Regions from separate parts of the Marivibrio sp. genome, predicted to be linked through region 1. Evidence: riboswitches for the same ligand, from Rfam matches in the RefSeq annotation. Region 1 holds a riboswitch; each other region holds the start of a gene.
The links. A riboswitch is a leader RNA that binds a small molecule or an ion and turns the genes downstream of it on or off. The one in region 1 is predicted to bind cobalamin.
Positions count from the first base shown of each region.

Region 2: it holds a riboswitch for cobalamin, as region 1 does, so the genes downstream of both, RIB45_RS06495 (HupE/UreJ family protein) here and RIB45_RS09310 (hypothetical protein) in region 1, are expected to answer to the same signal.
Region 3: it holds a riboswitch for cobalamin, as region 1 does, so the genes downstream of both, RIB45_RS17420 (CbtB domain-containing protein) here and RIB45_RS09310 (hypothetical protein) in region 1, are expected to answer to the same signal.

Region 1 covers NZ_JAVJQE010000009.1:108,978-119,233, reverse strand. Annotated here, with positions in the region: gene RIB45_RS09320 (class I SAM-dependent methyltransferase) at 1-882, opposite strand, end outside; gene RIB45_RS09315 (hypothetical protein) at 879-1,223, opposite strand; gene RIB45_RS09310 (hypothetical protein) at 1,283-1,660, opposite strand; cobalamin riboswitch at 1,696-1,946, opposite strand; gene RIB45_RS09305 (TerB family tellurite resistance protein) at 2,085-2,510, shown strand; gene RIB45_RS09300 (Lrp/AsnC family transcriptional regulator) at 2,501-2,995, opposite strand; gene ald (alanine dehydrogenase) at 3,155-4,279, shown strand; gene RIB45_RS09290 (hypothetical protein) at 4,661-4,927, shown strand; gene RIB45_RS09285 (WD40 repeat domain-containing protein) at 4,987-6,885, shown strand; gene RIB45_RS09280 (formylglycine-generating enzyme family protein) at 6,878-7,654, shown strand; gene RIB45_RS09275 (flavodoxin family protein) at 7,629-8,228, shown strand; gene RIB45_RS09270 (GcvT family protein) at 8,454-10,256, shown strand, end outside.
Region 2 covers NZ_JAVJQE010000008.1:34,764-45,019, reverse strand. Annotated here, with positions in the region: gene RIB45_RS06535 (polyprenyl synthetase family protein) at 1-269, opposite strand, end outside; gene crtD (1-hydroxycarotenoid 3,4-desaturase CrtD) at 433-1,989, shown strand; gene RIB45_RS06525 (carotenoid 1,2-hydratase family protein) at 1,992-2,918, shown strand; gene RIB45_RS06520 (hypothetical protein) at 2,930-3,094, opposite strand; gene RIB45_RS06515 (TspO/MBR family protein) at 3,109-3,582, opposite strand; gene RIB45_RS06510 (phytoene/squalene synthase family protein) at 3,630-4,742, opposite strand; gene RIB45_RS06505 (phytoene desaturase) at 4,720-6,276, opposite strand; gene RIB45_RS06500 (sll1863 family stress response protein) at 6,394-6,678, shown strand; gene RIB45_RS06495 (HupE/UreJ family protein) at 6,719-6,946, opposite strand; cobalamin riboswitch at 6,995-7,190, opposite strand; gene RIB45_RS06490 (ligase-associated DNA damage response exonuclease) at 7,262-8,281, shown strand; gene RIB45_RS06485 (cisplatin damage response ATP-dependent DNA ligase) at 8,286-9,893, shown strand; gene RIB45_RS06480 (COX15/CtaA family protein) at 10,104-10,256, shown strand, end outside.
Region 3 covers NZ_JAVJQE010000015.1:333,966-344,221, reverse strand. Annotated here, with positions in the region: gene nusA (transcription termination factor NusA) at 1-37, shown strand, start outside; gene RIB45_RS17450 (RNA-binding protein) at 81-887, shown strand; gene infB (translation initiation factor IF-2) at 948-3,578, shown strand; partial or broken gene rbfA (30S ribosome-binding factor RbfA) at 3,633-4,061, shown strand; gene truB (tRNA pseudouridine(55) synthase TruB) at 4,080-5,012, shown strand; gene rpsO (30S ribosomal protein S15) at 5,067-5,336, shown strand; gene pnp (polyribonucleotide nucleotidyltransferase) at 5,796-7,976, shown strand; cobalamin riboswitch at 8,442-8,702, shown strand; gene RIB45_RS17420 (CbtB domain-containing protein) at 8,791-8,970, shown strand; gene RIB45_RS17415 (CbtA family protein) at 9,005-9,760, shown strand; gene RIB45_RS17410 (HugZ family pyridoxamine 5'-phosphate oxidase) at 9,757-10,256, shown strand, end outside.

The DNA of each region.
Region 1 (10,256 bases):
ATCGAAGCGGTAGCGCTCCGCGATCGCGGAAAGCGGCGCATTGTCCCGCACTGCGGTCAAGCAGCGGCCGAGCGTCGCCTGGGCCAACGCCGCATCCGCCTGCCAGCCGAACGGCTCGAACAGTACGAGGCGGCATCCGGGCGCGCGCTTGGCGAGATCGACCAGGAAAGACGGCGGCAGAAACGCGATTTGCTCGACGGCCGCGCAGCTGAAGATCACGGGATTTTTTAGCCCCTCCAAGAAGGAGAAGTCGGGTGCGTAGAAGTCGAAAGCGGCCGCCGTGAAGCGTCCGCCGCCGGGCTTCGCCATCAGGGCTTGGGCCGCCTGGCGGCCGCTGTGCGATTGTTCCGCGCCCACATAGTGCAGGTCGGGCCGCCCCAGGCGCGCGGCGATCGCGGCGAGATTCCGCCCCCAGCCGCAGCCCAGTTCGACGACGGCGTCGACACGCGGGTCGATCGCCGCGACGACGGCGTCGCGATAGCGTTCGTCCCGGCAGGCGGCGCGCGGCGCCTGGCGATAACGTCCGTCGCTAACGACGACGAGATGTCCCGGCTTGGGAACAAACGCGCCCGGCGCTATGCGTACCGGAAAGCTCTGACGTCGGATGAAGGCGCTGACGAGACCGTCGCTTTCGGGCGGAGGGTCCATCTCGGCCAGAACGTCCGCCGCACTCGCCGCGGCGTCGAGCACCCGTTCGAGCCGGTTCAGCAGTTCCGCCCAATTGGCCTCATAGTGCCGCTTCTGGTGGGCGTTCAGGCGCATGAAGCGGCCCGCAAGAACGCTCAACGCGCTCGACGAGCCGTCGACCGTCAGGCCGGCGATCGACAGCGCGCGGCCCAGCATGGGTCCGTCCAAGCCGGCGCCGCCGGTCGCCTCCGTCAAATCACCTTGTCCTCGCCCACGATCTCTGCGAGCCATTTCAGGTGGCCTCGAAGCTCGCGCCGGCGGGTCAGTTTTTCGCGCGCGGTGGCTGGCAGTTCGGCGGCGTCCAGCACGCCCTTGCGGATCAGAAGGTCGACCAGATCCTCCAACACCCGGCTCATTTCCAGATCGCTCTGCGTCAGCAGATTCTGGGGATCGCGCGCGCCCGAGCCGAGGCCCAGCTCTTCGAGAAAGGCGGCAAGCTCAGGGTCGTCCGCCGCCATATAGTGCGGGCAGCGTTCCGACTTCCGCGCCTCCACGGCGACCACTGCGCCCCGGCCGTCGCGCCTGACGAATGGCATGATCCGCTCCGCTCGTCCTCGTTGCGGCCGGACCTGCGCCCGGCGGCGTGGCGATGAGCTTAGCGTCGCCTGCGTCCGCGCGAAAGCGCCGCCGCAGGGTAGCGCGAGACGTCCCGCAGCAGGTCGCGCAGCCGAGCCGCCTCGCCGCCGCTCGCGGAAAGCTCCGGCCGCTTGGCCAACTCGCGCGCCGCGTCGGCCGGGTCGACGCCGCCCGGCAGCGCGATCAGCCAGCCCAACAACGCGTCCTCCGCGAGGCCCGTCGGCGGATCGTCGAGCGCCAGCAGCCCGCGCAGCGCAGCGCTGGGATCAAGCCGCGCCCAGTCGCGGTCATGCGCGCGCAGGGAGTCTCCGTCATGCGCCCGCATGGAGTCGCCGTCGTGCGATCGCGCGGCGCTGCCCCGCGTCGCGAAGGAAGGGGCCGAATCGAAATACGCCATAAAAACCTCCTCCCGGGGCACCCCGCCCGGTCGTCGACTAGGGTTGGGAGGCGGCAGGTCTCCTGGCTCGCGGGTCAGGGCTTCGTCGCCGGCCTTCCCGCGGTCCGCCGGTCCCTCGATCGGTTGCGATCGGGACCCGAGCGGACGCCGCAGTGGCGCGCTGGGGCGACGAGGCTCGCCGCTTACAGTTGCGGGGGCAGCTTCGGCATAGGCCCGACGTCAGACGGGCCGCACCGAATTCCCTCTTCGTCCCCGTCTCCGGGGAACCGCCTCGATGAAGAAAAAGGCTACACCAGTTCGAGGCTTTGACCAGCGCGAAAACGACGGCGCCCGTTCCGTCGGCGGCGAATTGACCGCGGGCGGGGCTTCGGGCGATGATCGGTCTTCGCCCGTCCGGTTCCGCGACGAAGGTCTCGCGCTCATTATGTTCGACACGTTGCGCCAAGCCATCGCCGACACGTTGGAGCGCCATCGCCAGCAACCGTTCCTGGACGCGGCGATGGCGGCGTGCGCGCTCGTGGCGATGGCGGACGGCGAGGTCTCGCTATCGGAACAAAGCCGCGTCGACGACGTGCTGGAGGCGATAGACCGGCTGGCGCTGTTCGACGTGCATGAGGCCGTCGACCTCTTCAACGAGTATGTCGAGGGCGTGACCGCAAACCCGACAAAAGGCCGAAAGCGCGCCCTGGATGCGGTCGCGCGCATGAAGGACGACGCTGAGGCGGGGGATCTTTTGGTCAAAGTCTGCCTCGCCGTCAGTCGGGCCGACGGAGAATACGCGCCCGGCGAGCGCGACCAGATCGCGGCCGTGTGCCGGCGCCTCGGGCGGGATCTCGCCGATTACGAATGAGGAGCGTCGAGCGCCGCGCGGGCGCTCCCCGGGATCGGCACCGTGCGATGCACCACGGGGCGCAAGGCGACGTTGGATTGGATGCGCTGAACATGCGGCAAGCGCGAGAGGTGCTGCTGGTGGATGCGCTCGAAATCCCGCATGTCGGCGACAACCACGCGCAGCAGATAATCCGCCTCGCCCGCCAGCAGGAAGCAGTCGACGACGCCCGGACAGGCGGCGACCGCGCCCTCGAACGCCTTCAAGTGGGTTTCGGTCTGCGACGCGAGCGTCACCTTGACGAAGACGCTCGACTGATACCCGAGCCGCGCTTCGTTCAACACCGCCGTGTAGCGTTCCACGACGCCGTCCTGCTCAAGACGCTGCAGCCGGCGCTGGCAACTCGACGCGGAGAGGCCGACACGCTCCGCCAACTCGGCCAGCGTCGCGCGGGCGTGATCCTGGATCGCCTCCAGGATGCGGATATCGGCGGCGTCAAAGGTCATTTTTGCAAGATATATGCGGATACATCGCTTGCAACGCAAATTTTCTGCAAAACAAGCCGATTGGTCCGCTCAGGACGAAAGGACATTCCCCGGCCGCAGGCTTACACTGGTCTGTGCAATCAACAACCGGTTTCAAGCCGAAGAGAAGGGGTGAAGGCGATGCTGGTCGGCGTGCCGAAGGAAGTGAAGAACCACGAGTACCGGGTGGGGCTGACCCCCACCAGCGTGCGCGAATTGGTCCATCACGGCCATCAGGTGATGGTGGAGACCGGGGCCGGCGGCGGCGTCGGCGCGCCGGACGCGGATTATGAGGCCGCGGGCGCGCGCATCGTCGACGGAGCCGACGCCGTTTTCGCGGAGGCCGAGATGATCGTGAAGGTCAAGGAGCCGCAAGCCTTCGAATGCGCCAAACTGCGCGCGGGCCAAGTGCTGTTCACCTATCTCCACCTTGCGCCCGATCCCGAGCAGACTAAAGGCCTGAAAGAAAGCGGCGCCATCGCCATCGCCTACGAGACGGTGAGCGACGCGCGCGGCGGCCTGCCGCTGCTGGCGCCGATGAGCGAGGTGGCCGGCCGCATGGCCGCCCAGGCCGGCGCGCATTGCCTGGAGAAGGCTCAGGGCGGGCGCGGCGTGCTGATGGGCGGCGTGCCGGGCGTGCCGCCGGCCAAGGTCATGGTCATCGGCGGCGGCGTCTCCGGCGCGAACGCGGCGCGCATGGCGGTCGGCATGGGCGCGGACGTCACCATCCTCGAACGCCGCGCAAGCCGGCTGGCGGAGCTGGACGAGCTGTTCCAGGGCCGAGCCAAGACGCTGTATTCGACAGTCGACGCCATCGAGAAGGGCGTCCAGGAGGCGGATCTGGTGATCGGCGCGGTGTTGGTGCCCGGCGCGGCGGCGCCCAAGCTCATCACCCGCGAGATGCTGAAGACGATGCCGGAAGGCTCCGTGGTCGTCGACATTGCGATCGACCAAGGCGGCTGCCTGGAGACCTCGCGTCCGACGACCCACGCCGAGCCGACCTATATCGAGGAAGGCGTGGTTCATTACTGCGTCGCCAACATGCCGGGCGCAGTGGCCCGCACATCGACCTTTGCGCTCAACAACGCAACGCTCCCCTTTACGCTGGCGCTCGCCGACAAAGGCTATCGTCAGGCGTTGGCCGAGGACAAACACCTGCGCGCCGGCTTGAACGTGCACGAAGGGGCGATCACCTATAAAGCGGTCGCGGAGACGCTCGGCTACGATTACACGGCGCCCGAGGAGGCGCTGGGCATCTCCTACTGAGCGACACGGCGCCGCGCGCCGTGCGCTCAGCCTGCGCGCCCGAGCGCGGGCGAAGAGGGCGTCGATCTCCCGTCCTTCGAAGCGTCGGCGGAGGGCGTGGCTTGGCCGTATACTGGGATCGTCCGCTCGCCGCGCCCCGGCCGCCTGCGAGGTCTTCGTGGAGCGGAAGCGCTCCTCTCGTCATCGTCGCCGCGTTCGCTCAACCGCCTTCACGGCGCGGCGACCTCGTGCGTGGGCCTCGGGCGTCGGCCCGCCCCGCCCCTGCGGGACCCGCGCGACGCAGAAACCCTCTTCCGCTTTTTGCCACTTTAGATATTATAATAGCTGCGTACCTACTAAAGCGTTTATCCGAAACTCAATCACACAAGGGGGACTCGAGATATGTCACGGGCGAATTTGGAGGCGGCGTCGAAGGCGCTGCAGGAGTTGAAGAGCAATCCGGAGGCGCTGAAGCGTCTGGACGTGGCCTTCACGGGCTTGCGTCACGACCTCGGCATGGACGTGGATGACGATACCTTCCGCTACATCCTGAACGCTCTGGTCAACCAGAAGGTCATGGGCGGCGTCGATCTGTTCGAGGGCAAAGCGAAGACCCGTCTTCCGGGCGGTTTCCAGATCATGGCCAACATCAAGGAGGTGTCGGCCTAGTCTGCGCGCGCGCCCCAGGGGCCTTTCAAGAAAAACGCACTGTCGCGGGGTCGGCTCCGATGACCGCAACCGCCTTCAAGATCAACTCAATGGCCGTCGATCCCGGCGGCCGTTTTCTTGTCGGCGGGTTGCAGTCGGGCGAGATCGCCCTGTTCGAGCCGACGGCGCTTCACGAAATCGCGCGGCTGCAAACGAATCTCGGAGACCTCTACGCCGTGGCGGCGCATCCGAACCGCCCCCTTCTCGCGACACGCGGAATGGACAGCCAAATCGCCCTGGTGGACGTCGAGGATCCGACGCAGCCGCGGCTGATCGATCGCTTCTCGACCCGTCTCCTGCGCCCCTGGAACGATGTGGTCGATGTGCCGCGCAACAACAGCCAGAGCCAGGCCCTCTGCTTCCATCCGACCGAGCCGCGGCTCGCGACCCGGTCGGCGAGCGCCGGGGTCTTGGAACTCGACTATGGGGGCGATCGGTTCGAGCTCATACATTGCACCCGGCTGCACGGCTTGGAGGATTTCGCGACGGCGTTTTATCCGGATGCGAGATCGCACGTGCTGGCGACGGGGGCGCTCGGCCTGGTCGTCTTCTCGCGCGACGGTCTGACGTTGGAGGAAGTTCGCATCGGCTCCAACAACGTGCACTGGTTCGAAGCGGTGGGGGATAACCGCTATCTCGTCGCGACCGACGATCGACGGGTGCTGCGCTTCGACATGATGCAGCGCTCGGTCGAACGCGCGGGGCCGGTCTTCACTTTGGACGACCTTGAGCATGTGCATTTCAACAAGACCTCAGGGCGTGCCTTCGCCGTCGGGTTCGATCGCCGCGTCTACGAAATCGACCCGGAGACATGCGCGCCCATAGGCGTCGTCTACCAGGCGCCCTTCAAGATGCGCTGGTTCAAGACGTTGCCCGACGCGCCTGATGTCGGCTACGCGCAGTGTTTCGACGGGGCGATCTACAAGGTGGATCTCGCCGCCGGCGGCCCGGTCGCCAAGACCCGTCGCACGCCGCCGCCCCTATGGAGCGTCTGTCGGTTGCCGGACGGCCGGCTCGCCGCGACGGGGGAGGGCGACGAAATCGTGATCCTGCACGTCGGCGGCGACCCGGACGAGAAGCGGCTGCACCTGACCCCGACGGCCGTGCTGCGCAAGACGGAGCGCGCGTCCTACACCAAACGGATGACGGCTTCGGAAGACGGCGTCCTGTTCCTGGCGCAGACGTCCGGCAAGCTGTTGCGCGCGCCGACGGACGGCGGCCCGTGCGTCGAACTCGCCGACTTGGGGAGCGCCGTGCGCGACGTGGCCGTAAGCGCCGACGGGACGGCGGCTTTCGTCTGCCTGGAAGACGGTCGGGCCCTGCGCCTGCATGGCGAGAGCGGGGCGGTCGAGGCGCAGTGGCGCTCGCCCGCCGACATGCCGCTCTGGGCGTTGGCGTACAATCCCGCCCGCGATCTGCTGGCGGTGGGGGAGCGTCACGGCCGCATTCGTCTGCTCGACGCGCGCACGTTGGAGGAGCGTCATCCGGGACCCGTCAGCAAGCGGGTCAAGCGGGTGCAATGGCTTGATGAGGGGACGCTCGCCTACAATCAGGAGGATTCGTTGTATCGGTATCGGCTGGAGGAGGATCACGCGGAGGAATGGGTGACCGCGGTCGGCAATACGATCGAGGACTTCTGCTGGAGCGCGCGGTACGGCTATCTGATCTTCATCAGCTATACGACGCAGATCGGTTTGTGCGATTTCGCCAGCGGCGAGCGGCTCTATCTCGGGGCCGACCAAGAAGACTACTCGAAAGGCGTCCTGTGCCTGGAGGACGAGGTCGAGGGGGCGTATCCGTTGGAGGTCCTCACCTACGGGCGCAGCGGCCGCCTGCACGGCTTTCGGCCCCATAGCGAAATGCTGAGCGCGCACGGTGCGGTGACCGAGCGCCTGCTGAGCTCCAGCTACAATGAGTGAGCCGCGCACGGCGCGCGTCCCTGGCGGGCGGCTTCAGCGCGGCAGCACCGCTGAAGAGGTTGAGGCGTGCGTCGCCGATTGGACGGGCAGGCTGGTCGATCCGTCCTACGCCGAGAATTTCCGCGACTGGATCATGAAGGAGCATCCGCGTCATCCGGTTCTGGTGGCCGGTTTCGAGGCGATGGTCTATCCGGTCGACAACGCGCTCTTCGCCGACTTCTGCGCCGAGACGGCGACGCCTCTGCCGGAATCGCTTCAGGTCAACGCGCCCGCCGACCACCCCGTCTGGGGCGTCACGCTCGACCAAGCGGAGGCCTTCGCGCGATGGCTGGAAGGGCGGGACGGGCGGCCCTGGCGGCTGCCGCGGGAGGCGGAGTGGGAGTGGATGGCGCGCGGACCCGACGGCCGCGCCTATCCGTTCGGCGAGCGCTTCGATCCCGCCTGCTGCAACACCGTCGAGAGCGGGCGGGGCGAAACGACGCCGGTCGACGCCTTCGCCCGGAATCCCTCCTGGTGCGGCGTCGTCGATCTGGCGGGCAATGTCGAGGAATGGACCGCCAGCCGGTACGCCCCCTATCCCGGCGGCCGGTTCATCGCGGACGACCTGATCAAGCTGGTGGGGCCGCGGTATCCGATCTTGCGCGGCGGCTCCTTCCTGTTGGGCGGAGATCTGTGTCGGGGCGCGCGCCGACACGGGCCGCATCCGGGGCCGCAATTCCGCATCACCGGCTTTCGTCTGGTGCATGACGCGCCCCGCGCCGGCGGGTGAGGGGAGGGCGCAGGCCGTGGCGCGCATTCTGATCGCCTACGCAAGCGACAAGGGGGCGACCGCGCGCCTCGCCGAAGCGCTGGCGGAGGGCGCGCGCGAGTCGCCCTCGACCACGGTGCATGCGGCGGATGTGGACGCGCTGTGCGGCGAGGACGTGCTTCAGGCCGACGGCGTGCTGTTCGGCAGTCCGGTGCACATGGGCGCGATGCATTGGCGGGCCAAGCGTTTCATCGATCAGCAGTGCGGCCCGCTGTGGCGCCAGGTCGATCTCAGCGACCGGCATTGCGGCGTCTTCGCCACCGGCGGCGGCTACGGCGGGGCGGGCGGCGGCGCTGATCTGGCGATGCTGGCGATGCTGAGCAACTTCGCCCAGCTCGGCATGGCGATCGTCCCGTTGCCCCGCGCCACGCCGGGCTTCGCTGAGGGCGGCTGTCACTGGGGACCGTACGCCCGGACCAACGCGCCAGACGGAACGCCTGTCCCCGTGCCAGAGGGCGCGTTGACGTGCGCCCGCCGGTACGGCTTCAACTTTGCGGAGCGCGTCGCCGCGGTCCGCGAAGTCCTGCGCCGCTGAAGCCGCCCCGAGCGCGCCGTGCGGCGGAGCGTCGCGGCGGCGGCGGGCGGCGCGAAAACGCCAATCGCCCGTCGCACATCGGCAAGCGAGCCGGTTGACCCCGTTTCATTGTGCCGCCGATATCGCGGTCGGAGAGACGCTTCGGCCGAAGTCCCATATCTGGCGGACGACTGCGGTTTCATCGCCTCGCCCTGAGGCGCCGCAGGCTCGGGGAGCGGAACAGCAATGAAGTCACATGCGCGTGTGGTGGTGGTCGGCGGCGGCGTCGTCGGGGTCTCGACCCTTTATCATCTGGCCAAGAAGGGTTGGAGCGACGTCGTCCTGGTCGAGCGCAAGGAGCTGACGAGCGGCTCCACCTGGCACGCGGCCGGTCTGCTGCCGCTGTTCAACATGAGCTACTCGGTGGGGCAGATCCACAAGTACTCCGTCAAGATGTACCACGAGCTTCAGGAGGAGACCGGCCAGGACGTCGGCTTCTCCGTCGTCTCCAACATCCGGCTCGCGGAAAATCAGGACCGGATGGACGAGTATCGCCAGTACGCCGGCGTCGCCGAGACGATCGGCGTGAAGGTCGACTTCATGACGCCGGAGGAGGTCCAGGAGATCTGGCCGCTGATGTCGACCGAGGGGCTGGTCGGCGCGATCCGCCATCCGGAGGACGGCTACATCCAGCCGGCGGACCTGACCCAGGCCTTCGCCAAGGGCGCGCGCGCCCGGGGCGCGGAGATCTACCGCAACACCTGCGTCACCGGCTTCGAGCGCACGCCGTCCGGCGAGTGGGTCGTGAAGACCGACCAGGGCGACATCACCTGCGAGCATGTGGTGAGCGCCACCGGTTCGTTCGCGCGCCAGACGGGCAAGATGATCGGCCTCGACATCCCCGTGATGCCGGTCGAGCACCAGTACATCGTCACCGACGCCCATCCCGAGATCCTGAAACGCAAGGAGCAGGGGCTGCCCGAGATGGGCGTGCTGCGCGGCTCCGACGGCGAATGGTACATGCGCGAGGAGCGCGGCGGCTTGATCCTCGGCCCCTATGAGCACGGCGCGCCCGCCTGCTACGTCGACGGGCCGAGCGAGGATTGCGAATACGAGCTCTTCCAGGAGGATCTGGAGCGCCTGGAGCCGCATATCGAGCACGCCATGATGCGCGTCCCCGCCTTCGGCGAAGTGGGCGTGAAGCAGGTCTACAACGGCGCCATCGCCTACACGCCGGACGGCAACCCGATCGTCGGCCCGGCCTGGGACGTGCCGAACTTCTGGCTATCCGAAGGGCACAGCTTCGGCATCACGGCCGCCGGCGGGGCCGGCTGGCAGCTCGCCGAATGGATTGTCGAGGGCGAGCCCTCGATCGACATGCTGGGCGTCGATCCGCGGCGGTTCGGCGACTACGTCAGCAAGGGCTACCTCATCACCAAGGCGGAGGAGGCCTACGCCCACGTCTTCATCAATCACTTCCCGGACGAAGAGCGCCCGGCCGCCCGGCCGCTGCGCAAATCGCCGGTCTACGATCGCCTGAAGGCGATGGGCGCCGTCTTCGGCCAGGCCTTCGGCTGGGAGCGTGCGAACTTCTTCGCGACCGACGGCGAGGCCCAGGAGGACGACTACTCCTTCCGTCGCTCGCGCTACATGGAAAGCGTGCGCAAGGAGTGTCTGAACGTCACCGAGAATGTCGGCGTCCTCGACATGACCGCCTTCGCGAAGGCGCGCGTCTCGGGTCCCGGAGCGGAGGCGTTCCTCGATCATTTCGTCGCCAACAAGATCCCGAAGAAGGTGGGGCGCGTCGCGCTGGCGCACTCGCTCTCGCCGGGCGGCGGCGTGCATTCCGAATTCACCATCATGCGCGAAGGCGTCGACCGCTACGGCGATCCCAGCTTCTATCTGGTCTCGGCCGGGGCGTTCCAGCGGCTCGACCATGACTGGCTGTGGAAGCACATGCCGAAGGACGGCTCGGTCCGCTTCGAGAACCTCACCGGCGCGATGGGCGTCCTGGTGGTCGCCGGACCCAAGGCGCGCGAGCTGATGAAG
Region 2 (10,256 bases), on a different contig from region 1:
TCGAAGCAGGGCAGATCGTCATGCACCAGCGACGCGCAATGGAGCAGTTCGATCGCGGCGCCGGCGGCGTCGGCCAGCGCCGGCTGATCGTCGCCGCACGAACTCGCCACCGCCAGACACAGGCTGGGGCGCACGCGCGCGCCGCCCGGGAAGACGGCGTAGCGCATCGCCTCCGCCAGTTTAGGCGGCGCGCCGGGCTTGCCGGCGCGGCTGAGCGCCCGGCCCAGCGTGGATTCGATGCGCGTGGACAATTGTTCGGTCGTCGCCATGACGCCTTCTCCCTGTCGTTCCGTTCCGAACGACCGCCGGTCGCCGCGCGACCGTCACGATCCTTGGACGGCGCAATGTGTCATGTATAATAGACACTCGACGTGTCCAATTTCAATGACAAACCTGTCGGGCGCGACCAAAGAGGCTGAGACGGAGGCCTGAATGCACGGAACGCGCGATCGTCACGTCGCGGTGATCGGCGCCGGGATCGGCGGGCTGGCGGCCGCGTTGGACCTGCTGGGCCGAGGCGTGCGCGTCACGGTGCTGGAGCGTCAGGCCCAGCCGGGCGGCAAGATGCGCACCGTCGAGGCGCCCGACGGCCGGCCGATCGACGCCGGCCCCACGGTCTTCACCATGAAATGGGTGTTCGACCAGCTGTTCGAGGGGATCGAGGAGCGGCTGGACGACCATGTCGGCCTGCATCAGGCGCACACGCTCGCCCGCCACGCCTGGCCGGAAGAGGCCGGCGGCGGGCGCCTCGACCTGTTCGCCGACGTCGCGCGCGCGGCCGACGCGATCGGCGATTTCGCCGGCGCGCGGGACGCCGCCGGCTTCAAGCGCTTCGTCGCCGACAGCCAGGCGATCTACGAGACGCTGGAGCCCTCCTTCATCCGCGCCCCCGCCCCCAGCATGGGCGCGCTGATGAAGGCGGTCGGGCCGACGGGGCTCGGCAAGCTCGCCGGCATCAAGCCCTTCACGCCGATGTGGAAGGCGCTGGGCGCATACTTCGCAGACCCGCGGTTGCGCCAGCTGTTCGGACGCTACACCACCTATTGCGGCTCCTCCCCCTTCCAGGCGCCGGCGACCCTGATGCTGGTGAGCCATGTGGAGCAGGCCGGCGTCTGGCTGATCGCGGGCGGCATGCACCGCCTGGTCCAAGTCATGGCCGGGCTGGTGGAGGCGAAAGGCGGGCGCGTTCTCTACGACAGCCCGGTCGCCGAGATCACGGTCGAGCGCGGCCGCGCGACCGGCGTGACGCTGACGAGCGGCGAGGCGATCGCCGCCGACGCCGTCATCGCCAACGCCGACTGCGCGGCCGTGGGCGGCGGGCTGTTCGGAGCCGAGGCCGCCCGCGCGGTCGACGCCCCGCCGCGCGCCGCGCGCTCGCTCTCGGCGCTCACCTTCCTGGGCGCAGCGACGGCGCGGGGCTTTCCGCTGCTGCGCCACACCGTCTTCTTCTCCAGCGCCTATGAGGACGAGTTCGCCCGCATCTTCAACGCGCGCCGCCTGCCGCACGAGCCGACGGTCTATATCTGCGCCCAGGACCGGGGCGACGCCGACAAGACCGGGGACGGGGACGGGGACGGCGGCGACCCCGATCGCCCGGCCGAACGCCTGCTGCTGCTGGTCAACGCGCCGCCCGACGGCGACCGCGCCGCGCCCGATGAGGAGGAGATCGCCAAATGCGAAACCCGAACGCACGATCTGCTGGCCCGCTGCGGGCTGACGCTCTCGCCGGCGGGCGCGGGGTTTCAGACGGCGGGCCCGCGGACCTTCGCGGAGCTGTTCCCGGCGACGGGCGGGGCGCTCTACGGCCGGGCGAGCCACGGCTGGCGGGCGTCCTTTCAGCGGCCGGGGGTCAAGACGCGCCTGCCGGGCCTCTATCTGGCGGGGGGCAGCGTCCATCCGGGACCGGGCGTCCCGATGGCGGCGCTGTCGGGCCGTCTGGCGGCGGCGGCGGCGACGGCGGGACTGACGCGGGACCGCGCTTCGACGTAAGCGTGCCTGACGGCGGGTACGTCTGGTGGTATCTCGACGGGATCAGCGCCGACGGGCGCTACGGCGTCACCCTGATCGCCTTCGTCGGCAGCGTCTTTTCCCCCTATTATGCGGCCGCGCGACGCAAAGGCGCCGGCGCGGCCCCGGCTGAGCGGCACGTCGCGATCAATCTCGCCCTCTACAGCCTGGACGGAAGAGGCCCCGGGCGCTGGTGCATGACGGAGCGCGGCGCGGGCGCGCACAGGCGCCGCGCCGACTTCTTCCAGGTCGGACCCAGCGGGCTCCGCTGGGACGGCCGCACGGTGGTCGCCGAGATCGAGGAATGGGCCGTCCCCCTGCCCCGCCGAGTGCGCGGGCGCATCACGCTGACGCCCAAGGCGATCAACGCCGAAGCCTTCGCGCTGGACCCAGGCGGCCGGCATCATTGGCGCCCGATCGGGCCGATCGCCGACATCGCGCTCGACTTCTCGGCCCCGCAGCTCTCCTGGCGCGGCGAGGGGTATCTCGACAGCAATTGGGGGACCGAGCCGCTGGAGCGACGCTTCCTGCGCTGGGACTGGTCACGCGCCGCGCTGCCCGACGGCGCGGGCGCGGCGATCCTCTACGACCCCACGCTCGCCGACGGCGCGGGCGAGCCGTTGGCGCTCCACATTGATGCGGCCGGGCGGATCTCTCGGCGGCCGGCGCCGCCCCGCCGGGCGCTCGGGAAATGCTTCTGGGGGGTCGAGCGGGAGACCTTGGCCGACGAGGGCGCCGCGCCGCGCCTGCTCAAGACGCTAGAGGATTCGCCCTTCTACACCCGCTCGCTCATCGAGACGCGGCTGTTCGGGCAGGACCTGACTGCAATGCACGAAAGCCTGGACCTGACGCGTTTCGACAAACGCTGGGTTCAGACCCTGCTGCCGTTCCGGATGCCGCGGCGGGCGTGAGAGAGGCGCGGTCAGCCGTCGCGAAACCGATTGCGTCCGCTCTCTTCGCCGCGCGCGCGCTTTTCTTCGTCCTTCCGCTTCTCGCGCTTCAGCGAGATCAGCTGCCACACGCCGAAGCCGATCACGCCGCCGAAGATCAGCGCCGCCTCGATCGCGACCAACCATTGCGGCTGCATGACTCCTCTCCCTCTCAGGCCGCGTTGGCGTCGGGGTTGAGACGCCAGACGGTGAAGTTCAGCAGGCCGGCGAAGCTGACCCACATGAGATAGGGGACCAGCAGCCAGGCCGCGGTCGCATCGACCGGATAGAACACCACCATCGTCGCCGCCACAGACACCCACAGCGCGATGACGTCGCCCATCGCGAGGTCCATGCGCTTCATGCCGAAAAACAGCGCGGACCAGGCCGCGTTGAAGACCAGTTGCACCGCATAGACGATCATCGGCAACACGGCTTCGCCAGGCCCGGCGGCTTCCCACACGAACCAGCCGGCGGCGGCGTTCATGCCGTATAGGATCGTCCAGGCCGGCGCGAACAGCCAGCCCGGCGGCTGCCAGCGCGGCTTGCGCAAGGCGAAATACCAATCGCCCGGCTTGAAGAAGGCGCCCGAACAGGCGGCCGCGAAATTAGCCAGCGCGAAAGCGCCGAGGCTCCAATAATCCATCGCCGGATGCGCATCCTTCGCCGTGCGAGAGACGAGCTCGCTGCGGATCAGTCCGCCGCTCGGCCGGCCGCGTGGTCGCGCGCCTCGAGCCGGGCGAAAAGCTCGATCATGAAGGCGAATTTAGCATCCAAACCGTCCGGCGCCAGGGCGGGCGCGCCCGAGGCCGGTTCGGGCAGGGCGGCGGCGCGCACCAGAAACTGCGTTTCGGCCAGCGCCGGGGCGCGCCCGTCCTCCAGCGATCTGCGCGTCCAACCGGCCGCTGCGCGGGCCGCCAGCGCCAGCTTTCGCCGCTTCGGCACGACCGCCCGACGGCTGACGGAATCGAAGTCGGCGGCGGCGACCTCCGCCCCGATCTCGGCGTAGATCAGGCGGGCGGCGTGGATCGCCGGTCGGCAGGAGGCCGGCAGATGCGCGATCCCCGGCTCCGCCCGGCGGTAGAGGTCGGCGGCGGCGTCGAGCAGCCGCTGAACGACGCGCCCCAGCGCCGGCGTGAAGCGGGGGTCGGCCAGGAAGGCGTCCGGCTCGATCCCCTCCTCGCGCAGCCAGCCGGTCGGCAGATAGAGGCGGCCCGCCCGCGCGTCCTCGCCGACGTCGCGGGCGATGTTGGTGAGTTGCATGGCGACGCCGAGGTCGCAGGCGCGGGCCAGCGTCTCGGCCTCGCGCGCGTCCATCAGCACCGCCATCACCGCGCCGACCGAGCCGGCGACGCGCGCCGAATAGTCGTAGACCTCGCCCAGCGTCTCGAATCGCCGGCCGTCGCGGTCCCAGGCGAAGCCTTCGAGCAACGCCGTCAGCAGATCCTTCGGCACGCGCTTGGCGCGCACGACGTCGGCCAGCGCCCGGTCGGCCGGATGGTCCGCCGGCCGGCCGGCGTAGAGCGCATCCAGGCGGCGCTGGAGGCGCTCCACCGCGTCGGCTTCGGCCGGCTCAAGATCGACCAGATCGTCCGACAAGCGACAGAAGGCGTAGAACGCGTAAGCCGGCTCGCGGATCGCCTTCGGCAGCAGCAGGGAGGCCGTGAAGAAGCTGCGCGAGCCGGTGCGGATCATCGCCCGGCAGGCGCGCCGGTCGGCCGGCGAGGCGTAGCAGCCCCAATAGGGGCCCCGCGGCGGCGGGGCGCCGGCCCCCGCACGGCCTTCAGCCTGCGACGCGCCGCGCATCGGGGATCACCCTGTCGAGAACCTTGGCGGAGGAGAGCACGCCGGGAATGCCGGCCCCCGGATGCGTCCCGGCGCCGACGAGATAGAGGCCCTCGACCTCCTCGCTCTTATTGTGCGGGCGGAACCAGGCGCTCTGCGTGAAGATCGGCGCCAGGCCGAAGGCGGCGCCCTTGTGGGACAACAGCCGCGTCTCGAAATCCTGCGGCGTCAGCATCCGGCTGGAGACGACGCGCCGGGCGAGGTCGGGCAGCACCGTCTCCTCGAGCCGCTTCTCGATCTTCCGGCGATAGGGCTCGGCCTCGCGCGCCCAGTCGACGCCGCTGTCGAGATGCGGGACGGGCGAGAGGGCGTAGAAGGCGTCGCAGCCTTCGGGCGCGACGCTTGGGTCGGTCGCGCTCGGCCGGTGGAGATAGAGGCTGAAATCGTCGGCCAGCTTGTGGCGCGAGAAGATGTCGGTCAGCAATTCCTTATAGCGCGGCCCCAGCACCATCATGTGATGCGGCTGATGCTCGTAGCGCCGGTCGGTTCCGAAATACCAGACGAACAGGCTCATCGAGTATTTCGCCCGCGCGAGCTTGGCGTCGCTCCACCGCGTGCGGGCGTGCGACGGCAGCAGGTGCTTGTAGGTCCAGGCGCTGTCAGCGTTGGAGACGACGAGATCGGCGGGGATCGTCTCCCCGTCCTTGAGGCGAACGCCGGTCGCGCGCCCGCCCTCGACGGTGATCTCGGCGACCTCGGCCTCGTAGCGCACCCGCGCGCCCTGGCCGCGCAGCAGATCGACCATGCCCTCGATCAGCTTGTGGGTGCCGCCCATGGCGTAGTGGACGCCCCAATGCCGCTCCAGATGGGCGATCAGCGCGTAGATCGAGGTCACCTGGAACGGATTGCCGCCGATCAGCAGCGGATGAAGGCTGAGCGCCGTACGCAGCTTCGGGTGCTTGAAGAAATGCGAAACCAGCCCGTAGACGGTGCGATAGGCCTTGAGACGCACCAGGTCGGGGATGGTCTTCACCATGGCTCTGGGATCGTCGAAGGTCTGGTCGCCAAGCTCCAGGAAGCCGACGCGGAAGATCGCCTCGCTCTGCGCCATATAGCGCTCGAAATTCTCGGCGTCGGCCGGGCTGATGCGCGCGATCTCGGCGCGCATGGCCGCCGGATCGCTGCAGAGCGCGAATTCGTCGCCGTCGTCGAAGCGCACCTTGTAGAAGGGCTCCAGCGCGCGCAGCTCGACGTCGTCGGAGAAGCGCCGCCCGCAGAGATCCCATAACTCCTCGAACAGGAACGGCGCGGTCACGATGGTCGGCCCGGCGTCGAAGGTGAAGCCGTCCTGCTTGAAGACCGCCGCCCTCCCGCCGGGCCCGTCGAGGCGCTCCAACACCGTGACCCGATAGCCTTTCGCGCCGAGCCGGATCGCCGCCGCCAGCCCGCCGAAGCCGCTGCCGATGACGATCGCGTGCGGGCGCGACTCGCCTTCGTCCGATCCGGGCGGATCGGTCGGCGGCGCGGCGGCGTCTGCGGAATCGAGCGTCAACATCACGTGACAGTATCAGGCGCACATCCGCCGGACGCAAGGGATGAACACCCCTTCACAAAAAGGGGTCGCCTTATCACATGGGCCGTAGACGCAAAGGATAGAAAGGAGAGATCTCCGATGGAGACCAGAGACGTGCTGCAGAAACGGCTCGAATCGCAACTGCACGAAATCAAGGCCGAGATCGAGAAGATCGAGGCCAAGGCGAAAGCCAAGGAGGCCGACGCCCAGATCGAAAGCCAGGAGAAGCTCAAGGAGCTCCGCGAGAAGCGCGAGCGCACCGAGCAGAAGCTGGAAGACCTGCGCAACGCCAGCGAAAGCGCCTGGGAAGACGCCAAGGCGGGCGTGCAGCTCGCCGTCACCGACCTGAAGGCGGCGTTGGACAGCGCGAAGTCGCGCTTTTAAGAGCCGCGGCGATCGACGCTGAGACGGAGCGTCGTCGGGATCAGTCCCGGCGACGCTCTTTCAGTTTGCGCATCACGGGCCGCGCGGCCAGCGCCGCGACGACGCCGAGCGTCACCGCCGTCAGCAGGATGTCGAGCCCGCCGAGTTCGTGAGCGATCGCGTGCAGCGTGCCCGACATCGGCTCGTGTCCCGGATGGGCGAGGACCGGCGTCGCAATCAGGGCGGCGGACGCGGCGGCGCCCAGGGCGGTCAGCGTGGTGCGAATCATGTCTTTCAATTCTCCATTGGCGAGGGCCCTCCGCCCTCTTCTCGGATGAAGCGCAACGTCGCGACGGCCGGTCTCCTGGCTCGACCCCGTCTCCGCCTTCCGCCTTCCCGGTCGCGCGACCAGTGGCGTCTTTGGAAGGCGGCCGCTTGGGGCCTTACAGTGGCGGGGGCCGCGCCGGCCTTGCACCGGCTTCCCGATTATCCCGAACGCAAAAGCGCCCTGGACCGTCACGAACGAACCGGACGGTAGCGAGGCGCAGGCGCTCCCGCAACGGTTTCATTGGCGCAGGCCGCCCGCCGCCCTAACTTTTCGCCCATGACGACGGACGCCGATCCCGAACGCTGGCTGCAGGTGACCGACGGCGGGCTCTATTGCGCGCCGGGCGACTTCTATGTCGACCCGCACCGCGGGGCCGAGCGCGCGGTGATCACCCACGGCCACGCCGACCACGCGCGCTGGGGCAATTCCCATGTGCTGGCGACCGAAGGCACGTTGGCGATCATGGCCGCGCGCTACGGCGCCGACGCCTGGAAGACCAAGCAGACGCTGGCTTATGGCGAGACGGTCAGGATCGGCCCGGTCGCGGTCTCCTTCGCGCCGGCGGGCCATGTGCTGGGGAGCGCGCAGGCGGTCCTCGAATACAAGGGCGCGCGGGTCGTCGTCTCCGGCGACTACAAGCGCCGGGCCGATCCCACCTGCCCGTCGTTCGAGCCGGTCGCCTGCGACGTCTTCATCACCGAGGCGACCTTCGGCCTGCCGGTCTTCCGTCATCCGCCGGATTCGGAGGAGATCGGGAAGCTTCTGCGCTCGCTCGAGACCTTCCCCGAGCGCACGCATCTGCTGGGGGCCTACGCGCTCGGCAAGGCCCAACGGCTTTTGCGCCTGCTGCGTCAGGCGGGCTACGACCGCACAATCTATCTGCACGGCGCGATGACGGCGCTCTGCGAGCTCTATGAGGCGCACGGCGTGGCGCTCGGGCCGCTCGAGCCGGTGAGCCGTCGAGACAAAAAGAGCCTCGCCGGCGAGATCGTGCTGTGCCCGCCCTCCGCCTTGGCCGACAAATGGAGCCGCAGCTTCAAGGACCCGCTCAGCGTCATGGCGTCGGGCTGGATGCGGGTGCGCCAGCGCGCGCGCCAACGCAACGTGGAGTTGCCGCTGATCCTCTCAGACCACGCCGATTGGGACGAGCTGATCCAAACGCTCGCCGACGTCGGCGCGCCGCGGGTCTGGGTCACCCACGGCCGGGAGGAGGCGCTGGTCCATTACGCCCGACGCGAGGGCTATGACGCGGACGCCCTTTCCCTCGTCGGGCGCGAGGACGAGGAGGACGACTGAACCGATGGCGGTCAAAGCCTTCGCCGACTTGCTGGAGCGTCTCGTCTTCACCGCGTCGCGCAACGGCAAGCTGCGCCATCTTGAACGCTACTTCGCAGAGACCCCCGATCCGGACCGCGGCTGGGCGCTGGCGGCCCTGACCGACGGGTTCGAGAAGCGCGTCGCCACGCCCGCCGTCATTCGCGGGCTGATCGAAGAGCGCGCGGACCCGGTCCTCTTCCGCCTGTCCTACGACTACGTCGGCGATCTGGCGGAAACCGTCTCTCTGATGTGGCCGGGGCCGGACGAGCCTGCGCGGGAGAACGCGCCGCTCGCGCTCTCGAGCGTCGTCGAGACGGTGCAGGAGGCGCGCAAGAAGGACGTCCCCGATCTGCTGGCCGGGTGGCTCGACCGGCTGGACGCCGGCGGCCGCTTCGCGCTCCTCAAACTGCTGATGGGGGGCTTGCGGGTCGGCGTCTCGGCGCGCCTCGCCAAGACGGCGCTCGCCGGCTACGGCCAGGTCGATCTCGACCGGATCGAGGAGCTGTGGTTCGGCCTCGCGCCGCCCTATGAGGACCTCTTCGCCTGGCTCGACGGCCGGGCCGGGCCGCCGGCGGTGGACGACCGGCTGATGTTCCGCCCGATGATGCTGGCCAACCCGTTGGAGGAGACGGAGCTCGACGGCCTAGACCCCGCCGACTTCGCCGCCGAATGGAAGTGGGACGGGATCCGCGTTCAGTTGGCGGCTTCGGAGGGGGCGGCGAAGCTTTTTTCACGCACGGGCGACGAGATCGGCGGAAGCTTCCCCGAAATCGTCGCAGGCGCAGACTTCGACGCCGTCTTGGACGGCGAATTGCTGATCCTGCGCGACGATCAGGTCAGACCCTTCAACGATTTGCAGCAACGCCTCGGCCGCAAGACGGTCTCGGCCAAGATGCTGCGCGACTATCCCGCGCATCTGCGCGCCTACGACATGCTGTTCGACGGCGGCGAGGATTTGCGCGCCCTGCCGCTCGACGCCCGCCGCGCGCGCCTCGCCGCCTTCGTCGCGCGTCAGAACAAGAGTTGGCTGGACCTGTCGCCGGAGGTCCCGTTCGAGAGGTGGGACGAGCTGCACGGCCATCGCTCCGACGCGCGGGAGGCGGGGATCGAGGGGCTGATGCTGAAGCGCCGCGACAGCGCCTATCTGGCAGGCCGACCGAAGGGGCCGTGGTTCAAGTGGAAGCGCGATCCGCTGGTCGCCGACTGCGTGCTCATGTACGCCCAGCGCGGCCACGGCAAACGCTCCAGCTTCTATTCCGACTACACCTTCGGCGTCTGGCGGGGCGAGGAGATCGTGCCCGTCGGCAAGGCCTATTTCGGCTTCACGGACGTGGAGCTGCGCCAGCTGGACAAGTATGTGCGCGACCACACGGTGGAGCGCTACGGCCCGGTGCGCGCGGTCGAGTTCGGGCTGGTCCTGGAAGTTGCGTTCGATTCCATCCACCCCTCGACCCGCCACAAATCGGGTCTCGCCATGCGCTTCCCGCGCGTCTCCCGCATCCGCTGGGACAAGCCGCATGAGGAGGCCGACCGGATCGAGACGCTGGAGGCGCTGGTCGAGAAGCCGGCGGCGGATGCGGCGGCCGGATAGGCCTCCGTCAACGCCCGGCGCCCCCCGCGAAAGCGGGGCCCTCTGTCGGGCGGGCTCCGGCGATTGGGCGGATACCGCAGACAGGTCCCCGCTTTCGCGGGGACTTCTTGCGTGTTTCACGCGGCCCCAGTCAGGCTATCCCGCGACCCGCCGCCGCATCTCGGCTCCTACGTCTGGTCAAGGCGGCGTCTCCAGCGTAAATAGCGGCGCATGAGCGCAAGCGTCCCGCATTCCGCCGATCTGACCGCCCCCCGCGACGACGCCCGGAACCGCCGGGCGGTCGGCCTCTGGCTCGCCGCGAGCGCGCTGATGGTCTTCGCCATGATGATCATCGGGGCGATCACGCGGCTCACCGAAAGCGGG
Region 3 (10,256 bases), on a different contig from region 1:
CGACGCCGCGCCGACGGCCCCGGGCCGGGAGCTCTGAGGCCGGGCCCTTCGGGTCGGGTCTCGGCGGTCGAGCCGCGGCGATGAACGCGGGACGCCAGACGGTCGAGGATGGGACGACCGGCGCCGACGACGCGCCGATCGATCCGGCCTGCCTGGACGACGGCCCGCCGTCCGACCGACGCGGGCGCTCAGGCGGATCGTCGCACGGGTCTTCGGACCGGTCCGACGCCTCGGGCGACGCGCCGGAGGGGCCGGGCGGACCGATCCGCAAGTGTCTGGCGACGGGCGCGCGCAAGCCCCAGGCGGAGATGATCCGCTTCGTGCTGGGGCCGGAGGGCGAGGTGGTTCCGGACCTCGCTCAACGCCTGCCCGGGCGCGGAATGTGGTTGAGCGCGGACCTCGGAAGCATTAAGACGGCATGCGCCCGCAACCTGTTCGCCAAGGCGGCGCGGGCGCGGGTCCGGCCGCCGGCCGATCTGCACGCGCGGGTCGAGCGCCTGCTGACCCGGCGCTGCATCGATATCCTGTCGCTGGCGCGCCGCGCCGGCGAAGCGGTGACCGGGTTCGAGAAGGTGCGCGCGCTGATCGCGCGCGGCGAGGCGGTCTTGCTGGTCGAGGCCGCCGACGGCGCCGAGGACGGACGGCGCAAGCTTTCTGCGGCGCTGACCGCGGCCCGGGCGGCGAGTGGCGCAGCGGGGGGCGGCGGCGACGCGGCGATCGTCTCGACCCTCGACGCGGCCGAGATCGGCGAGGCCTTCGGGCGCGACCGCGCGGTGCACGCCGCGCTGAGCGCCGGCGGCCTGGCCCGTAAACTGGCGCGCGAGATGCGGCGCCTGGAAGGATTGAGAGCCGACGCGGGCGCGGATGAGGCCGGCGGGCGGCGGTGAGCTTTTTGGGGTCGCTTCTCGACGGCGAAGGCCGCGCGGAGGGACCGACGATTAGGGAAGATGATGAGCAGCGAGAACGAGAACGGCGGTAAGAAACTCACCCTCGGCAAGGGCAAGCTGGAGCTCAGCAAGCGCGTCGAGGCGGGTCAGGTGCGTCAGAGCTTCAGCCACGGCCGCTCCAAGCAGGTGCAGGTCGAGGTGAAGAAGAAGCGCACCTTCGACCGCAATCAGCCGTCCTCCGCCGCCGGCGGGTCCGGCGCGCAGGCCGCCGACATCGGCCCGATCAAGCGCCCGGAGGCGAAGAGCGCCGAGCCCGCGAAGTCTGCGCCGTCCAAGCAGGCGGATCCGGCCTCCAGCCCGGCGCTGAAGGGCTTGAGCGAGCAGGAGCGCGCCGCCCGACTGCGCGCCATCCAGACCGCCCAGGCCGAGGAGGAGCGCCGCAAGCGCGAGGCCGAGGAGGCCGAGCGTCGCGCCGAGGAGCGCCGCCGTCAGCGCGAAGCCGAAGAGGCCGAGCGCAAGCGCCTCGAGGAGGAGGAGGCCGCGCGCAAGGCCGCGGAAGCCGCCGCCGCCGAAGAGGCCGAAGAGGCCCCGGCCGGGGAGCCGGAAGAAGAGGCCGTCGACCAGCCCGCGGCGCCCAGCCCGGCCGACATCGAGGCCGAGGCCCAGGCGGCCGCCAAGCAGGCGGAGAGCAAATCCGGCCGCGAGAAGGCGGACGAGCTGATCGAGCGCGAGCAGAAGAAGCGCCCGACCATGCGCCTGAAGGGCGGCGAGAAGCGCCGCCAGGGCAAGCTGTCGATCTATCAGGTCGACGAGGACGCAGACCCCGACAGCGAGGCGCGCCGCGGGCGCTCGATGGCCGCGCTGCAGCGCCAGCGTCAGCGTGAGCGCGAGAAGAACCGTCAGGCCCTGGCGCGCGGCGAAAAGGTCGTGCGCGACGTGACCGTGCCGGAGGCGATCACCGTCGGCGATCTGGCCAACCGCATGGCGGCGCGCGGCGCGGACGTCATCAAGTCATTGATGAAGATGGGCGTGATGGCGACGGTCAACCAGACGATCGACCAGGACACCGCCGAGCTGGTGGTCGAGGAGTTCGGCCACCGGGCGCGCCGCGTCTCGGAGGCCGACGTCGAGGACCACCTGATCGAAGACGACGCGGACGAGGGCGCCCAGGCGCCGCGCGCGCCGGTCGTCACCGTCATGGGCCATGTCGACCACGGCAAGACCTCGCTGCTGGACGCGCTGCGCGAGACCGACGTGGCCGCGGGCGAGGCCGGCGGCATCACCCAGCATATCGGCGCCTATCAGGTGCAGATGAAGTCGGGCGGTCTGATCACCTTCCTGGACACGCCGGGCCACGAAGCGTTCACCGCGATGCGCAATCGCGGCGCCCAGGTCACCGACATCGTGATCTTGGTGGTGGCCGCCGACGACGGTCTGCAACCCCAGACGATCGAGGCGATCAATCACGCCAAGGCGGCCGAGGTGCCGATCATCGTGGCGATCAACAAGATCGACAAGGACGGCGCCGATCCGAACAAGGCCACCACGCAGCTGCTGGAGCACGAGCTGGTGCCCGAGAGCATGGGCGGCGACGTTCAGGTACTGCCGGTCTCGGCGCTCAAGCGCACGGGGCTTGAGGAGCTGGAGGAGGCGATCCTGCTGCAGGCCGAGCTTTTGGAGCTGAAGGCCGACCCCGACCGCCCGGCGCGCGGCGCCGTGGTCGAGGCGAAGCTGGAGAAGGGCCGCGGCTCGGTCGCGAGCGTGCTGGTGCAGACCGGCACGCTGCGCGTCGGCGACATCTTCGTCGCCGGCAGCGAGTGGGGCCGGGTGCGCGCGCTGCTCGACGATCGCGGCCGTCAGGTGCAAGAGGCCGGCCCCTCGGTTCCGGTCGAGGTGCTGGGCCTGCAAGGCACGCCCCAGGCTGGCGACGAATTCGCCGTGCTGCAGGACGAGCAGAAGGCGCGCGAGATCTCCGACTACCGGCAGCGCAAGCAGCGCGAAGCGCAGTTCGCGGTTTCCGGCCGCGCCGGCAAGAGCTCGCTCGAAGCGATGTTCGACCAGATCAAGGCCGGCGAGGTCGAGGAGATGCCGGTCATCGTGAAGACCGACGTGCAGGGCTCGCTGGAGGCGATCACCGCTTCGCTGGAGAAGCTGGCGACCGACGAGGTCAAGGTGCGCGTCGTGCACGGCGCCGTCGGCGGCGTGACCGAAAGCGACGTCAGCCTGGCCGCCGGTACGGGCGGCGTCATCATCGGCTTCAACGTCCGCGCCAATCCGCAGGCCCGCGATCTGGCCAAGCGCGACGGCGTCGACATCCGCTACTATTCGATCATCTACGACGTGATCGACGACGTGAAGTCGGTGTTGAGCGGCATGCTGGCCCCGGAGCAGCGAGAGAAGTTCCTGGGCTACGCCGAGATCCGCGAGGTCTTCAACGTCACCAAGGCCGGCAAGGTGGCGGGCTGCATGGTGACCGAAGGCACGGTCAAGCGCGGCGCCAAGGTGCGTCTGCTGCGCGACGACACGGTGATCCACGAGGGCTCGCTCAAGACCCTGAAACGCTTCAAGGACGACGTCCGCGAGGTGCAGCACGGCTACGAGTGCGGCATGGCGTTCGAGAATTACGACGACATCAAGGTCGGCGACTTCATCGAGTGCTTCGAGGTCGAGGAGGTGGCGCGCGCGCTGTAAGCGCGCGCGCGGCCTCCCCGGCTCGCCCCCCTCACTTCCACCGCAAGGCGGCATAGGGCGATGAGCGCGAAAGAACCCACGCAGCGCCAGCTTCGCGTCGGCGAAGAGCTGCGCCACGCGCTGGCGCAGATCATTCAGCGCGGCGAGCTGCGAGACCCGGCGCTGGCCGGCGTGTCGGTCACCGTCTCCGAGGTTCGGGTCAGCCCGGACCTGAAGAACGCGGACTGCTTCGTCACCCCGCTCGGCGCCTCGGCCCAGGATAAGGCGGCGGGCGAGGCGCGCGAGCGCGAGGTTCGCGAGGCGCTGCAGCGCGCGGCCTCCTTCCTGCGCGGTCAGGTGGCCCGCGAGGTGAAGCTGAAATTCACGCCCAACCTCCGCTTTAAGACCGACAAGAGCTTCGACGAGGCGGCGCGCATCGATGCGCTGTTGAGTCGTCCGGAGGTTCGGCGCGACATCGCGAAACCCGATTCCGACGACGACTGATCGGCGGGCGCGCAGGGCATGGGGCGCAGAAAGAAAGGCAAGCCGATCGACGGCTGGCTGGTCCTGGACAAGCCGGCCGGGCTGGGCTCGACCGACGCCGTCAGCCGCGCGCGCCGGCTGTTCGACGCCCGGAAGGCCGGCCACGGCGGCACGCTGGACCCGTTCGCGACCGGCCTTTTGCCGATCGCCTTCGGCGAGGCGACCAAGACCGTCCAGTACGTCATGGACGGCGAAAAGACCTACCGCTTCACCGTGCGTTTCGGCGAGACGACCGACACGCTCGACCCGGAAGGCGCGGTGACCGAGCGCTCCGACCTGCTGCCGGACGCGGCCGCGATTGAGGCGGCCCTGCCCGCCTTCATCGGCGAAATCCAGCAGGTTCCGCCGCAGTTCTCCGCCGTCAAGATCGACGGTCGACGCGCCTACGACAAGGCGCGCGCCGGCGAAGAGGTGGAGATCGCCGCGCGGCCCGTGACGATCCGCGCGCTGAGCCTGATCGAGCGGCCCGACCCGAGCCGGGCGGTGCTGGAGATGCAATGCGGCAAGGGGACTTACGTCCGCGCCGTCGCCCGCGATCTCGGCGCGTCGCTGGGCACCGTGGCGCTGGTCGAGGATCTGCGCCGCACGGCGGTCGCCGGCTTTGCGGAAACCCAGGCGATTTCCCTTGAAGCGCTGGAGCGATTGGGGCATAACCCCGCCGCATTGGCGGAGCGCCTGCTCCCCATCGAAGCCGCGCTGGACGGTATCCCGGCGATGGCTTTGAGCGAAGCGGAGGCCACGCGGCTCAGAAACGGCCAGGCGGTCTCGCTTCTCCGGAAGATCGATCTCGATCGGATCGGCGCGCTGCAGGACGGCGACGCGCTGGTCGCCCTCTACAGGGGCAGGGCCGTGGCGCTGGCGCGTTACGGCCGGGGCGAGATCAAGCCGATCCGGGTGCTGGCGGCGCGCTGAGCGGGCGCCGCGGATTTATCAACCCGATACCGTGGAAGAGGACGAACGCAAGAGATGTCGATCACCAAGGAACGCACCGCGGAACTGGTCAAGGAATACGGCGGATCGGACGGCAATTCCGGCGCGCCGGAGGCGCAGATCGCCATTCTGACCGAGCGGATCACGAACCTGACCGAGCATCTGAAGGGCCACAAGCAGGACAATCATTCCCGCCGCGGCCTCCTGATGATGGTCGGCAAGCGGCGGCGCCTGCTGGACTATGTCCGCCGGCGCGACGAGGCGAAATACAAGACGCTGATCGCCAGCCTTGGCATTCGCCGCTAAGCAGAATTGAGTTTCGGGCGGGGCGCCCGCGACCTGAAAAGTCGCCGGCGCCCCGTTCGCATTTGTCGCTCCCGTTTTTCGACCGCCCCGGCTCAGGCCGGTCGGCCGAAACGGGGCCCGCCGCGGGACAAGTCCCCCGCTCGGCGGAGGGGTCCGGGCCCGAGCCGCATGCGCGCGGCGCTCCCGGAGGCGACGACACCATAGGCGCATCGCCCGGCCGTCGGCCGGGGCCGCGAAACAGCCCGCGCGCCGACCAAGCGCATGAAGCGGGCTAGACCGATCCGGGTGGGGACGACCGACAGACCCGGGTTTCGCGACAGGCCCCGACGACGGCCCGACAAGGGGCGGCGCGCCGGCCGGACCCCCTCATGGGGAGGGGGCCGGTTGACCGCTGAAAAGAGATGCGGGCGGCCTCCGCGACGACGCGCGGGCCGCACGCCGAACGACTGAAGAGACGAGATGTTTCAAATCCACAAACGTGAAATCGAGTGGGGCGGCCGCACGCTGACCCTGGAGACCGGGCGCATGGCCCGACAGGCCGACGGCGCGGTGCTCGCCACCTACGGCGACACGGCGGTGCTGTGCACCGTCGTCTTCGAGAAGCAGGAGAAGGCCGGCCTCGACTTCTTCCCGCTCTCGGTCCACTACCAGGAGAAGACCTACGCGGCGGGCAAGATCCCCGGCGGCTTCTTCAAGCGCGAAGGCCGGCCGACCGAGAAGGAGACGCTGACCAGCCGTCTCATCGACCGTCCGATCCGCCCGCTGTTCGTCAAAGGCTTCAAGAACGAGACGCAGGTCATCTGCACCGTCTTGAGCCACGATCTCGAGAACGATCCCGACATCCCTGCGATGATCGGCGCCAGCGCGGCGCTGACGATCTCCGGCGCGCCCTTCATGGGTCCGATCGGGGGCGCGCGCGTCGGCGAGATCGACGGCGAGCTCACGCTCAACCCCTCGATGCTCGACACCAAGCTGAACAGCGCGCTCGACCTCGTGGTCGCCGGCACGCAGGACGGCGTCCTGATGGTCGAGTCCGAGGCCTCCGAACTCTCGGAGGAGCGCATGCTCGAGGCCGTCATGTTCGGCCACAAGGCGTTCCAGCCGGTGCTCGACATGATCATCGACCTGGCCGAGGACGCGGCGAAGGAGCCGTTCGACCTGCCGGGCGAGGATCCGGCGGCCGAGCCGGTTCGCGCGCGCCTGAAGGAGCTGGCCGAGGCCGGCCTCCAGGACGCCTATGCGATCAAGGACAAGCTGGAGCGTCAGAACGCCGTCGGCGAGGTCAAGAAGGCCGCGATCGCCAAGCTCGAAGAGGAGGAGCTTGACGTCTCCCTGGCGGGCAAGCTCTTCAAAGAGCTAGAATCCGGCGTCGTGCGCGGCAATATCCTGAAGACCGGCAAGCGCATCGACGGCCGCGGTCTGGCCGACGTGCGGCCGATCGACTGCCAGGTCGGCGTGATCCCGCGCGCGCACGGCTCGGCGCTGTTCACGCGCGGCGAGACCCAGGCGCTGGTGGTGACCACGCTTGGCACCGGCTCGGACGAGCAGATCATCGACGCGCTGGAGGGCGAATTCCGCCAGCACTTCATGCTGCACTACAACTTCCCGCCCTATTCGGTGGGCGAGGCCGGCCGCGTCGGCTTCACCGGGCGGCGCGAGATCGGCCACGGCAAGCTGGCCTGGCGCGCGCTCAACCCGCTGATGCCGGAGAAGGAGAGCTTCCCCTACACGATCCGCGTGGTCTCGGAGATCACCGAATCGAACGGCTCCTCCTCGATGGCGACCGTCTGCGGCACCTCGATGTCGATGATGGACGCGGGCGTGCCGCTGGAAAAAAGCTGTGCGGGCATCGCCATGGGCCTGATCAAGGACCCGGAGGGCGTCGCCGTGCTGTCCGACATCCTGGGCGACGAAGACCATCTCGGCGACATGGACTTCAAGGTGGCCGGCACGCAGCAGGGCGTGACCTCGCTGCAGATGGACATCAAGATCACCTCGATCACCGAGGACATCATGCAGACCGCGCTGGCCCAGGCCCGCGACGGGCGCCTGCACATCCTGGGCGAGATGGCCAAGGCCATCACGTCGGGTCGGGAGGAGGTCTCCTCCAACGCGCCGCGGATCGTCACGATCCAGGTGCCGAAGGACAAGATCCGCGACGTCATCGGCACCGGCGGCAAGGTGATCCGGGAGATCTGCGAGGTCACCGGCGCCAAGGTCGACATCGACGACGACGGGACGGTCAAGGTCGCCTCCGTCGACGGCGACGCCGGCCAGAAGGCGGTCGAGTGGATCCAGGGCATCGTCGCCGAGCCGGAGCCCGGCAAGCTCTATCGCGGCAAGGTCGTGAAGATCATGGACTTCGGCGCCTTCGTGAACTTCATGGGCAACCGCGACGGGCTCGTGCACATCTCAGAGCTGGCCGAAGGCCGCACCGAGAAGGTGAGCGACGTGGTCAACGAGGGCGACGAGGTCTGGGTCAAGTGCCTGGGCGTCGACGAGCGCGGCAAGGTCCGCCTCTCGATGCGCGTCGTCAATCAGGAGACCGGCGAGGACATCGAGGACCAGCTGCCCAAGCGCGAGCCGCGCGGCGGCGGCGACCGGGGCGACCGCCCCCGGCGGAACCGCCGCGAGGACTGATCGCGCCCCATCGGTCTGAGAGCAGCCTGAGACGAGAGACGCCCGCGGGTCCGCCCCGCGGGCGTTTTTCATCGCAGCCTCTCCCGGCGCCCCCGCGCAAGCGGGGGCCTTCCGCGGCCCGCGCCGCCGCCGGCGCGCCGCTCGACCAGGTCCCCGCTTTCGCGGGGACTCCCGACAGCGTTGTCGCGCTTGCCGCAGTTTTCCGCCCGGCGCCCCCGCGCAAGCGGGGGCCTCTCGCGGCCCGCGCCGCCGCCGGCGCGCCGCTCGACCAGGTCCCCGCTTTCGCGGGGACTCCTGCGGGGTTTATGGGGCCGGGCGTTTGTTATCAGGCGCCCCCGCGCAGGCGGGGGCCTCCCGCGGCCTGCGCCGCCGCCGGCGCGCCGCCCGACCCGGTCCCCGCTTTCGCCGGGGACTCTGGCGCGGGTCTGTCATCGCCGCTTGACCGTCGATAGCGTCGCGTCGTACTGATTCCGGCAGACGATCGGTTCCCCGGGACGGCCAAAGGCCTGGGGGATTAAAAGGGAACACGGGGAGAGCGCCTACCCATCAGGGGGCGCCGAGCCCGGGCTGCCCCCGCAACCGTAGGCGGCGAGCGGGGATCCCCGATCCGGCCCTGAGAGAGGGCGGATCGGCGAAGCCACTGGGGCGCGTTCGCGCGCGCTGGGAAGGCGGATCCTTCAGCGACGACCCGCGAGCCGGGAGACCTGCCGAGCGTTGAGGCGCGCCCATTCGGGGCCGCTTCGCCTGAAGGGCCTGCCGCTGTCGCGCGCAGGCGTGTTTCGTCGGGTGTGACGAAAGAAGGGGGAAGACTTCCATGCAGACCATGACCGCCAAGACGGGCGCCGTCGCGCGCCCGCAAACCCGTCTCGCCGCCGCGCTGTTCGCCGCGCTGTTCGGCGCCCTCCTCGTCTTCGGGGCGGGGCTCGCCAATTCGTCGACGCTGCACAATGCGGCGCACGACGCGCGCCACGCCTTCGCCTTCCCCTGCCACTAAGGCCGGGGATCGGCGTCACGCCGAGGACCGTTCCATGCTGAAACGCATCATCGCCCCGGCGCTGGCCGCGGGCGTGCTCGTCGGCGCGCTCATCTCGGGCCTGCAGACGATCACCACGACGCCGATCCTGATGGAGGCGGAAACCTATGAGAGCGCCGCCGCCCCGGCGCTCGACGGATTCCGCATCGTGCTCGCGCACGCCGAGCACGACCACGGGACGGGCGCGATCGGCGCGCCCTGGGCGCCGGACGCCGGGATCGAACGGCTGCTCTACACCGTCATGGCCAACATGGTGCTGGCGACGGGCTTCGCGCTGCTGCTGACTGCCGCCTTCGCCGTTTATGGCGGAAAAGTGGACGGCCGGCGCGGCCTGATCTGGGGCTCAGGCGGGTTTCTCGCGCTGACGCTGGCCCCGGCGGCCGGCCTGCCGCCGGAGCTTCCCGGGACCTTCGCCGCCGACATCGTGGACCGCCAGATCTGGTGGATCGGGACCGCTCTCGCCACGGCCGCGGGCCTAGCGCTCGCCGTCTTCGCGAAAGAGGGCGCGGCGAAATGGCCGATGATCCTGGGCGGCCTCGCCCTGATCGCGCTGCCCCATCTGATCGGCGCGCCGCATCCGGGCTACGCCGGCGGCGCGCCGCCGCCGGAGCTGGCGGCGGAGTACGCCGCCACCTCGATCGCGGTTTCCGCCGTCTTCTGGGCCTTGCTCGGCTGGACGGCGGGGACCTTCTGGGCCCGCGGCGAAGCGGAGGCGGCGGCCGAGGACGCCGCGCGCGCCGGGGTGCGATGACGCGCGGCGCCGACGATCCGGCGGAGGCGGTGCGGACGCTGGCCCGCACGGTCGACCGGGCCGCCCTGTCGACGCAGACGGCGGACGGGGGCGCGCCCTATGTCTCTCTCGTCCTCACCGCCTGCGATTTCGCCGGCCGGCCGGTGATGCTGTTGAGCGACCTGGCCGACCACACCAAGAACCTGAAAGCCGACCCGCGCGCCGCCCTGCTGCTGGACGGCACGGCCGGCCTCGCGGAGCCGCTGACGGGCGCGCGGGCCAGCCTTTTGGGCCGCATCGAGCGCGTGGCCGACGCGGCCGAGCGCGCCCGCCTGCAGGGGCGCTATGTGGCCCGCCATCCCTCGGCCGCGCTCTACGCCGGGTTCGGCGATTTCGCGCTCTATCGCTTCGAGATCGAGCGCGCCCATCTGGTCGCCGGTTTCGGACGCATCCATTGGATCGAGGAGGCGGACGCCCTGCTCTACCCCGGCTCGGCGGACGCGGCGGGGCTGTCCGC